Regions from separate parts of the Actinomadura sp. B10D3 genome, predicted to be linked through region 1. Evidence: riboswitches for the same ligand, from Rfam matches in the RefSeq annotation. Region 1 holds a riboswitch; the other holds the start of a gene.

Region 1 (5,701 bases):
TGCCGGACGCGGCGTCCGTCGCGGCGATGCGCTGGACGAGCGAGGTCAGCGGCCGGGACGTGGGCGGCTCCACCGGCACCAACATGTGGGGCGCGGCGGAGCTCATCGCGGAGATGCGGGCGCACGGCGAGCGCGGGAGCGTCGTCACGCTGATCTGCGACGGCGGCGAGCGCTACGCGCACACGTACCGTTCGGACGCGTGGCTCGCGGCGCAGGGCCTCGACATCGCCCCGTACCTGGCCGCGCTGAACGCCTTCCTCAAGACCGGGGAGATGCCGGAGATCCCGTGACGGCTATCCCGTGACACGGACCGGGTTGAACAGGTCGGCGTAGATGAGCAGGCCGCCCATGACGATCAGGACGACCGCCATCACGTAGGTCACCGGCAGCGCCTTGGCGACGTCCACGTAGCCGGGGTCGGGCCTGCGGAAGACCTTCGCGAACGCCTTCTTGATCGCCTCCAGCAGCGCGCCGGCGATGTGGCCGCCGTCCAGCGGCAGCAGCGGGACCAGGTTGAACAGGCCGACCGCGAGGTTCAGCGAGCCGAGCAGCATGACGAAGAAGGAGACCTTCTCGGCCCCGGAGAAGTCGTCGGACGCGGCGACCTCGCCGCCGATGCGGCTGACGCCGACGACGCCGATCGGGCCGTTCGGGTCGCGCTCGTCGCCGCCGAAGGCCGCGTTCCAGACGCCGACCATCTTCTGCGGCATCCGGAGCAGCGCGCCCGTGGTGCGCGCGGTCAGGTCGCCCATCGTGCTGGCGACCGCGCCCGGGCCCTGCCGCTCGATCGCGCTGTCCGGCGTGATCCCGAGGAACCCGACGTTGACGACCTTGTCCTCGTCCTCCAGGTCGTACATCTGGTTGCGGGTGATCGGGACGTTCAGCTCCAGCTCCCGCCCGTCCCGCCGGACGGTCATCGGGACGGTCTGCCCGCCGTCGCCGCGGATGAGCTTCTGCAGCTGCTCGTAGTCGTCGATCTTCTTGCCGTCGAACGCGACGATCCGGTCGCCCGGCTGGAGCCCGACCTGCCGGGCGGGCGTCGGCGCGGCGTTCGCCGGGCACGAGGTGACCTCGGAGCTCGCCGGCACCATGCACTCGGCGACCTCCTTGATCACCGGCTGCGGCTGGTTGGTGCCGATGCCCATCAGCAGGATCGCGAAGAACATCACCGACAGCAGCAGGTTCATGGCGGGGCCGCCGAACATGATCAGCAGCTTCTGCCACCACTTCTTGGCGTAGAAGACGCGGTCCTCGTCGCCGGGCCCGACCTCCTCCAGCGCCGCGCCGCGGGCGTTCTCGATGAGGCCCTGCCACGGGCCGGTGCTGACGCGGCGGACCCGCCCCGGGGCGTCGCCCTTGCGCGGCGGCAGCATCCCGATCATGCGGATGTAGCCGCCGAGCGGGATCCACTTGACGCCGTACTCGGTCTCGCCTCGGTGCCGGGACCACATCGTCGGGCCGAACCCGACCATGAACTGGGTCGTCCGGACCTTGAACAGCTTGGCGAAGGAGAAGTGCCCGAGTTCGTGCAACGCGATGGACACCAGCAGGCCGAAGAAAAGGATCAACGCCCCAGCCAGGTAGTAGACCATGCGTCGTGCCCCTCCGGTCGTGCACCCCGCGCCGGGGGGTGAGCGTTGGCAATCACCTCAGAGTACGTTAACGCGCCCCGGTTGGGTTGAAGCCCGCGGCGAACCGGAGACGACCTCACCGTCCGGGCGATGCAATAATGAGGCCCGCCGTTCATCCCGTGCGGGAGAGTCCCCTGTAGCCAGCCGGGGACGCCGAAGGAGCAAATCCTCCCCGGAAGCTCTCAGGCCCACGGACCGCACGGGCCAGGCGACCTCTGGAAAGCGGGGACCCCGGGTCCCCCGCCGAAGGTGAAAGCCCGCCGCGCAGGCGGGTGAAGCTCTCAGGCGCCGATGACAGAGGGGGAGGCACCGAGACGCCCGGTGCGCGAGTGGGACGATGGACCACGTGCGCCCGTGACGAAGGAGCCGAGCCCATGTCCGCCGATACGAGTCCGAAGAAGACGCCGCTGCACGAGGTCCACGAGGATCTCGGTGCGCACCTCGTCGACTTCGCCGGTTACCTGATGCCGCTGCGCTACGCGAGCGAGACCGCCGAGCACCAGGCCGTCCGCACCGGGGCCGGGCTGTTCGACCTGTCGCACATGGGAGAGATCTTCCTCTCCGGTCCGGGCGCGGGCGCGACGCTCGACTACGCGCTGGTCGGGAACCTGTCGCCGATGCCGGTCGGCAAGGCCCGCTACACGATGATCTGCGGGCAGGACGGCGGCGTCCTGGACGACCTGATCGTCTACCGGCTCGCGGACGAGACCTGGATGGTCGTCGCGAACGCCGCGAACAAGGACGTCGTCCGGGATGCGCTGGCCGAGCGCGCCGCGAACTTCGAGGCGGCCGTGGACGACCGGTCCGCGTCGTACGCGCTGATCGCCCTGCAGGGCCCGCGCTCCCAGGCGATCCTCGAAGGCATGACCGGCGCGCCGCTCGCGGACCTCAGGTACTACGCGATCCTCGCCGACCGGGTCGCGGGCGTCGACGCGCTCATCGCCCGTACCGGCTACACGGGCGAGGACGGCTTCGAGCTGTTCGTCGACGCCGCGGACGCCGTCCCGCTGTGGAAGGCGCTCGCGGCGGTGGACGGGGTCGTCCCGGCGGGACTGTCGGCCCGCGACACGCTGCGCCTGGAGGCGGGCATGCCGCTGTACGGCAACGAGCTGACCGCCGAGACCACCCCGTTCGAGGCGGGCCTCGGCCGGGTCGTGAAGCTGGACAAGCCGGGCGACTTCGTGGGTAAGACCGCCCTGGCGGCGCAGGCGCAGACCCCGCCGGGCCGTAGGCTCGTCGGACTGGTCGCACGGGGCCGGCGCGCGCCCCGCAAGGGATACCAGGTCGTCACGTCCGGCGGCACGCCGTGCGGGGTCGTGACGAGCGGCGCCCCGTCGCCCACACTGGGCACGCCGATCGCCATGGCGTACCTCGACAGCGGCGTCGAGGAGACGGACCTCGCCGTGGACGTCCGCGGCCGGCAGGAGCCGGTGGACGTGGTGACCCTGCCGTTCTACAAGCGTTCCTGAAGTCGTTGACCGGGGGCGTGGGGGCCGGCCCCCACAATGAGAAGAAAGAGAAGTGATCGTGAGCGTTCCTGAGGAGCTCCGCTACAGCGAGGAGCACGAGTGGGTGTCGGGCCTTGGCAACGAGGACGGCATCGTCACGGTCGGCATCACCGCGCACGCCGCCGACGCGCTCGGTGAGATCGTCTACCTGGAGCTGCAGCCGTCCGAGGGCGACACCGTCGAGGCGGGCGAGCCGTGCGGCGAGGTGGAGTCGACCAAGTCGGTCAGCGACATCTACTCCCCCGTCACCGGCGAGATCACCGCGATCAACACCGCCGTGGTGGACGAGCCGAAGGTCATCAACGACGACCCGTACGGCGAGGGCTGGATCTTCAAGGTCCGGATCTCGGAGGAGCCGGGCGACCTGCTCGACTCCGCCGCCTACTCCAAGCTGATCGAGGAATCATGAGTTTGGACGACTCCCTGGCGGCGGCCGACCCCGAGGTCGCCGAGGCGGTCGCGGCGGAGCTGCGGCGGCAGCAGCAGACCCTGGAGATGATCGCGTCGGAGAACTTCGCCCCGGTCTCGGTGCTGGAGGCGCAGGGCTCCGTCCTGACGAACAAGTACGCCGAGGGGTACCCGGGCCGCCGCTACTACGGGGGCTGCGAGCACGTCGACGTCACCGAGCAGCTCGCGATCGACCGGGCCAAGGCGCTGTTCGGCGCGGACCACGCCAACGTCCAGCCGCACAGCGGGGCCCAGGCGAACACGGCGGTCTACTTCGCGCTGCTCCAGCACGGCGACACGATCCTCGGCCTCGACCTCGCGCACGGCGGGCACCTCACGCACGGCATGCGGCTGAACTACTCCGGCAAGGTGCTCAACGTGGTGCCGTACCACGTCCGGGCCGAGGACGGCCTGGTCGACATGGACGAGGTGGCCGCGCTCGCGGCGGAGCACCGGCCGAAGATGATCGTGGCGGGCTGGTCGGCCTACCCGCGGCAGCTCGACTTCCCGGCGTTCCGGCGGATCGCCGACTCGGTCGGGGCGCTGCTGATGGTCGACATGGCGCACTTCGCCGGGCTCGTCGCGGCGGGCCTGCACCCGTCGCCGGTGCCGCACGCCGACATCGTCACGACCACCACGCACAAGACGCTCGGAGGCCCGCGCGGCGGCCTGATCCTCGCTCGCGAGGAGTACGGCAAGAAGATCAACTCCGCGGTGTTCCCCGGCATGCAGGGCGGCCCGCTGGAGCACGTGATCGCCGCCAAGGCCGTCGCGCTCAAGATCGCCGCGTCGGAGGAGTTCAAGGCCCGGCAGGCGGCCACCGTCGACGGCGCGAAGATCCTCGCCGAGCGACTGCTGGCCGAGGACTCCGCCAAGGCCGGCGTGAAGGTGCTCACCGGCGGGACGGACGTCCACCTCGTCCTGGTCGACCTGGTGGACTCCGACCTCACCGGGCGGGACGCCGAGGACCGCCTGCACGACATCGGCATCACCGTCAACCGCAACGCGGTGCCGAACGACCCGCGCCCGCCGATGGTGACGTCCGGGCTGCGGATCGGCACGCCCGCCCTCGCCACCCGCGGCTTCACCGCCGCGGACTTCACCGAGGTCGCGGACGTCATCGCGCTGGCCCTCCAGCCGTCCTTCGACCGCGACGCCCTCGCGGCCCGCGTGAAGGCCCTGGCCGACGCGCATCCCCTGTACCCGAACCTGTGACGGCCGGTCGCCCCCTCCCCTTCCGGGAGGGGGCCGCGGCTACACCGAGGTAGCGCATGGCCATCAGCGTCTTCGACCTGTTCAAGATCGGTATCGGACCGTCGTCGTCCCACACGGGCGGCCCGATGGCCGCCGCGCACCGTTTCGCCCGCGGCCTCGGCCAGGACGGCCTGCTGGAGAAGACGGCGTCCGTCCAGGTCGTCCTGTACGGCTCTCTCGGCCTCACGGGGAAGGGCCACGGCAGCGACAAGGCCGTCATCCTCGGCCTCGAAGGGGACAAACCCGAACTGGTCGACGTCGACCGCGTCGACGAACGCCTCGCGGCGGTCCGCGAACGCGGCGCCCTGCGCCTCTTCGGCGACCAAGACATCCCCTTCGTGGTCAACGAGCACCTGCATTTCGAGCGCAAGAAATCCCTGCCGGGCCACCCCAACGGCATGCTCTTCACGGCCCTGGACGCCTCGGGCGGAGAACTGCGCTCGAAGGTCTACTACTCCGTCGGCGGCGGCTTCATCGTGGACGAGAACGCCACCGGCGCCGACCGCATCAAGCCCGACGACACCGTCCTGCCCCACCCCTTCGAGGCGGCCGCCGAACTCCTCCAACGCTGCCGGGAGACCGGCCTGTCGATCTCCGCGCTGATGCTGGAGAACGAGAAGGCGTTCGGCCGCACCGCCGCCGAGATCCACGAGGGCCTCCTCGACCTCTGGCACGTGATGCGCGCCTGCGTGACCCGGGGCTGCACCCGCGAGGGCCTCCTGCCGGGCGGCCTGAAGGTCCGCCGCCGCGCCCCGCAGCTCCACCGGCAGCTCTCCACCGAGAAGGCCTCCGACCCCCTCCACGCCATGGACTGGGTCACCCTCTTCGCCCTCGCCGTCAACGAGGAGAACGCCGCCGGCG
Region 2 (5,701 bases), on a different contig from region 1:
TCGGCGCCGCCGACCCGACCGCGTTCGCGGTCAGGAACACCAGCACCACCGTCGTCCACGGCAGCGACCCCCCGAACGCGCGGACCGACGCGTCCAGGCACAGCGAGAACGCCAGCGTCAGCAGCAGCGTCCCGCCCATCCCGGTGGCCAGCTTCCTGGGCGACTGCAGGACGTCCACCAGCCGCGGCACGACCCCCGAGAACATGCTCCGCAGCCGGGTCGTGACGACCCGGCGCACCCGCGGGACCGTCATCGCCAGCCCCGCGAGCAGCCCGAGCACCAGCACCGCGATGACGATCGTCCGGGACGGCGCCAGATCCTGCGTGGCCTTCGCCGTCGACCCCGTCAGGAACCCGAACAGCACCAGCAGCAGGATGTGCGTCACCAGCCCGACCAGCTGCGACGCGCCCACGCTCGCGACCGCGAGGGCCGGGCGGACGCCCGAGCGCTGCAGGTACCGGGTGTTGACCGCGACGCCGCCCACCGCCGCCGGGGCCACCAGCTTCACGAACGACGCCGCCAGCTGCACCAGCACCGTCCGCCCCATCGGCAGCCGCTCCGGGACGAAGCCCGCGAGCATCATCGCGGCCGCGACATAGGTCAGGGCCGCCCCGCCGAGCGCCGCCGCCACCCAGTGCCAGCTCGCCGTCGACGCCAGATGGCCGAGGTCGAGGCTCGCCACCTGCGGGATGACGATGTACGCCGCGACCGACAGCGCCACGATGCTGAAGATCGTCCGGGGCCTGAACCGTTCCAGCCGGGCCGGCGGCGCCTCGGTCTCCGGCTTGAGCCGGACGATCTGCTCCCGGATCCGGGTGAGCAGCTCCCGGTCGTGCCGCAGCGCCGTGCGCGTCGCCCGCGACAGCGCCACCCGCTGCAGCAGCGGCACCGCGGAGCCCAGGGCCTCCTCGCCCAGCACGGCGGCGGCCGTGCGGACCGCCCGCTCCGGGTCGGTCCGCAGCGCCAGCGTGGTGAGGAGCTGTGCGAGGTCCAGCCGCAGCGCGAGGTCGCCCGCCGCCGTCTCCCCGGACCGCAGGTCGGTGATGTAGGCGAGGCCGTCCTCGCCGACGAGGACCGCCTCCTCCTGCAGCCGGCGGTGGGCGAGCCGCCCCGCCTGCAGGGAGCGGAACTGCCGCCACACGTCGGTCAGCAGCTCGTCGGTGATCTCCTCGTCGGGGACGTCGCCGAGCCGCCGCCCCGGCACGTGCTCGTAGGCCAGCAGCGCCGCCTCCGTGCCGACCTCGCACGTCCCGGCGAGGCGGGGGGTCCGGGCGCCCGCGGCGTCCACGGCGTAGGCCATCAGCGACTCCAGTTCCAGGGAGCGGCGCAGCGACCGCAGCGTCCGCCCGGTGGTGGCGCCGCGCAGGCGCAGCATCCGCCAGATCCGGTAGAGCAGGCCGGCGGTCTGCTGGTCGCGGTCCAGGACGCGGACCTCCAGATCCCAGTCGCCGTGCACCCCGCGTCCCAGCGGCACCCGGCCGCCGAGCCCGCCACCGAGCCCGCCCCCGTGCTCGCCGGCCGGGTCGCGGGCGAGGACGACGCCGTAGCGGCGGGGCTCCTCGGCTCCGTCGGCGGGCTCGTCCAGCCGCGCGCCGCGCTTCGGGCGCAGCCCGAGCCGTTCGAGCGACGCGACGACCGTCCGGCCCGCCGGGCGGGGGTTCGGCGTGCCGACCGCGTAGAGGGTGCCGTGCCCGATGGCCCGGCCGAGCGCGTAGGTGGCCGCGAGCGCCGCGACCGACGCGTAGGACGCGGTGAGCCCCGTCAGCGCCGCCAGGCCGATCATCGCCCAGGTCGCGGCCTGCCAGCGGGCGCGGCCCGCCATCCCGACCGCGCTGACGAACGCGATCACCGGCGCGATGTCGGTGTGCACCGGGGCGGTCTCGGTGCCGCCCCAGATCAGCGAGTCCAGCACGCCGCCGGGCGCCGCCCGCACCACGAGGTCGTCCAGGCCCACCGTGATCCCGAACGCGATCACCGCGGCGAGCAGCGCGATCGCGACCCGCGTCCCGTCCTTGTGGAACAGCCGCTCGACGGCGAACGCGACCGGCACGGCCAGGACCCCGAAGCTCGACACCAGCGTCGCGAGCGTCAGCAGCAGCCGGGGCGCGTGCGCGGTGCCCTCGGCGATGTCGGTCTGCAGGCCGTGCGTGGTCTGCTGGGCGATCGAGACCAGGAGCATCACGACGGCCAGTCCCACCACCGACGCCGCGAACCTGATCGCGTCGGAGGGCCGGCGGATCCGGTCCGGCTGCGCGGGCTCGTCGACGGGCACGCCGGCCGCCGCGCCCTGCCTCGGCCGCACCGCGCCGTCGCGGGTCTGTGTCACGCCGTACCGCCGCCCTGACCGTCCGTCATCCTGATCAGCGTCCCAGGACCGGCGGCGCGCCGTCGAGCGACGGGCCGCCGGTCCGGCCGCGCGCGTCCACCCCACAGCCCATCTCCGCCCCCGGGCCCGAGCCCGTCCCGTCCCAGGTGAGTGTGCACAGCGTACTCGCCGGTACCGGGGTGGCGGAGCGGGACCGCCCCCTCCGCCACCTGGGGGCGGGACGATCGCGACATCCGGTCTTTGGGTAGGGTTTCTGGAGGAAATGCCGACGACCCTGTGCGGGAGAGACCCCACGCCGCCAGCGTGGGGCGCCGAAGGGGCAACCTCCCCGGAACCTCTCAGGCAAAAGGACCGCGCGGGCGAGGCACCTCTGGAAAGCAGGCGCCCGACCCATCGCGGGAGGGCGGCTCACCGAAGGGGAAACCCCGCCGCGCGGGCGAAGCTCTCAGGTGCCGATGACAGAGGGGGAGACGGCCGCCGGCCCGGGTGCCGGCGGTGGCCTGAGCGACCGCAGCAGCCAGGAGGCTCTCCATGACCGCCCAGTTCTTCGCCCCCGTGGCCTCGCCGCAGCATCCCCGGACCGTCTTCGCCGACCGGCATGTCGGCCCCTCCCCGGACGACCAGGCCCGGATGCTGGCCGCCATCGGCTACTCCGGCGTCGAGGCGCTGGTCGACGACGCGGTCCCGGCCGCGATCCGCACCTCCCGGCCGCTGGACCTGCCGCCCGCGCTGAGCGAGACCGCCGCGCTGGACCGGCTCCGCGAGCTGGCCTCGCGCAACACCGTGCTCACGTCCATGATCGGGCTCGGCTACCACGGCACGATCACACCCGGCGTGATCATGCGGAACGTGCTGGAGAACCCGGGCTGGTACACCGCCTACACCCCGTACCAGCCGGAGATCTCGCAGGGCCGCCTGGAGGCCCTGCTCAACTTCCAGACGGTCGTCGCCGACCTCACCGGGCTGCCGGTCGCGAACGCCTCCATGCTGGACGAGGGCACCGCCGCCGCCGAGGCCATGGCCCTGGCCCACCGCGCGTCCCGGCGCAAGGAGCCCGGGACGTTCCTCGTCGACGCCGACGCGCTGCCGCAGACGATCGAGGTCGTCCGCACGCGCGCGGTCCCGCTCGGCATCGAGGTGGTCACCGCGGACCTGTCCGGAGGGCTTCCGGACGGCGACTTCTTCGGGGTCCTGCTGCAGTACCCGGGCGCGTCCGGCGCCGTCCGCGACCTGGAGCCCCTGATCTCCCAGGCGCGCGAGCGCGGCGCCAAGGCGGTCGTGGCCGCCGACCTGCTCGCGCTGACGCTGCTGCGCCCGCCGGGCGAGTCCGGCGCGGACATCGCGGTCGGCTCCGCGCAGCGGTTCGGCGTCCCGTACGGGTTCGGCGGCCCGCACGCCGGCTACATGGCGGTCGCCGAGGGCCTCCAGCGGCAGCTCCCCGGACGGCTCGTCGGCGTGTCCGTCGACGCCGACGGCTCCGCCGCATACCGGCTGGCGCTGCAGACCCGCGAGCAGCACATCCGCCGGGAGAAGGCCACCAGCAACATCTGCACGGCGCAGGTCCTCCTCGCCGTGATGGCGAGCATGTACGCGGTCTACCACGGCCCCGAGGGGCTGGCCGCGATCGCGCAGCGGACGCACCGCCGCGCCGCGGAGATCGCCGCGGGGCTGCGCGCCGGCGGCGTCGAGGTCGTGCACGCCGAGTTCTTCGACACCGTGCTCGCCCGCGTCCCCGGCCGGGCGGCGGACGTGGTCGCCGCGGCCCGCGAGCGGGGCGTCAACCTGCGCGCGGACGGCCCGGACCTGGTGGGGATCGCCTGCGACGAGACGACGCTGCCGGAGCACGTCGCCGCCGTCCTCGGCGCGTTCGGCGTCCCCGAGGCCGGCGAGCCCGCCGAGGCCGTCCCGGCCGGCCTGCGCCGCGAGAGCCCCTACCTCACCCACCCGGTCTTCCACGCGCACCGCTCGGAGACCGCGATGCTGCGCTACCTGCGCAGGCTCCAGGACAAGGACATCGCGCTCGACCGGTCGATGATCCCGCTCGGCTCCTGCACGATGAAGCTGAACGCCACGGCGGAGATGGAGCCGATCACCTGGCCGGAGTTCGCGGACATCCACCCGTTCGCGCCCCTCGACCAGGCCGCCGGCTACGTCGAGCTGATCGGCGAGCTGGAGCGCAACCTCGCCGAGATCACCGGGTACGCGAAGGTGTCGGTCCAGCCGAACGCCGGGTCGCAGGGCGAGCTGGCCGGCCTGCTCGCCATCCGCGGCTACCACGCCTCACGCGGCGAGGAGCACCGGAACGTCTGCCTGATCCCGTCGTCGGCCCACGGCACCAACGCGGCCAGCGCCGTCATGGCCGGGATGCGCGTGGTCGTCGTCGCCTGCGACGAGGGCGGCAACATCGCCCTGGACGACCTGCACGCCAAGATCGGCGAGCACGGCGAACGGCTCGCCGCGATCATGGTGACGTACCCGTCCACGCACGGCGTCTTCGAGGAGACGATCACCGAGGTGTGCGCCGCCGTGCACGACGCGGGCGGCCAGGTCTACGTCGACGGCGCCAACCTCAACGCGCTGGTCGGCCTGGCCCGACCGGGCGAGTTCGGCTCGGACGTCTCGCACCTCAACCTGCACAAGACGTTCTGCATCCCGCACGGCGGCGGCGGCCCCGGCGTCGGCCCGATCGGCGTCCGCGAGCACCTCGCCCCGTTCCTGCCCAGCCACCCGCTCCGCCCGGAGGCCGGGCCGCGGACGGGCGCCGGCCCGATCTCCGCGGCCCCGTGGGGCTCGGCCGGCATCCTGCCGATCTCCTGGGCCTACATCGCGATGATGGGGCCGGACGGCCTGCGCGCCGCCACCGAGGGCGCCATCGTCGGCGCCAACTACCTCGCCGCCCGGCTCGCCCCGCACTACCCGATCCTCTACACGGGCCGCAACGGCCTCGTCGCGCACGAGTGCATCGCCGACCTGCGCCGGATCACCAAGGAGACCGGGATCACCGCCGAGGACGTCGCCAAGCGCCTCATCGACTACGGCTTCCACGCCCCGACCCTGTCGTTCCCCGTCGCCGGCACCCTGATGATCGAGCCCACCGAGTCCGAGGACCTCGCCGAGCTCGACCGGTTCTGCGACGCCATGATCGAGATCCGCCGGGAGATCCGGCGGGTCGCCGACGGCGGCTACGACCGGGAGGACAACCCGCTGAAGAACGCGCCGCACACGGCCGGCTGCCTGGTCTCCGACGACTGGAAGCACCCCTACACCCGCGAGGAGGCCGCCTACCCCGTCCCGTCCCTGCGCGAGGCCAAGTACTGGCCCCCCGTCCGCCGCATCGACCAGGCCTACGGCGACCGCAACCTGGTCTGCTCCTGC

The links. Region 1 has a riboswitch for glycine ahead of gcvT (glycine cleavage system aminomethyltransferase GcvT). Riboswitches for the same ligand answer to the same signal wherever they lie in the genome.
Region 2: it holds a riboswitch for glycine, as region 1 does, so the genes downstream of both, gcvP (aminomethyl-transferring glycine dehydrogenase) here and gcvT (glycine cleavage system aminomethyltransferase GcvT) in region 1, are expected to answer to the same signal.

The regions. Positions count from the first base shown of each region.
Region 1 is NZ_JBDPLY010000035.1:32,805-38,505, forward strand. It holds gene ABGB11_RS36370 (PLP-dependent cysteine synthase family protein) at 1-290, shown strand, start outside; gene ABGB11_RS36375 (site-2 protease family protein) at 294-1,592, opposite strand; glycine riboswitch at 1,744-1,839, shown strand; gene gcvT (glycine cleavage system aminomethyltransferase GcvT) at 2,006-3,100, shown strand; gene gcvH (glycine cleavage system protein GcvH) at 3,159-3,548, shown strand; gene glyA (serine hydroxymethyltransferase) at 3,545-4,801, shown strand; gene ABGB11_RS36395 (L-serine ammonia-lyase) at 4,858-5,701, shown strand, end outside.
Region 2 is NZ_JBDPLY010000004.1:58,892-64,592, reverse strand. It holds gene ABGB11_RS08780 (lysylphosphatidylglycerol synthase transmembrane domain-containing protein) at 1-2,326, opposite strand, end outside; glycine riboswitch at 2,596-2,690, shown strand; gene gcvP (aminomethyl-transferring glycine dehydrogenase) at 2,858-5,701, shown strand, end outside.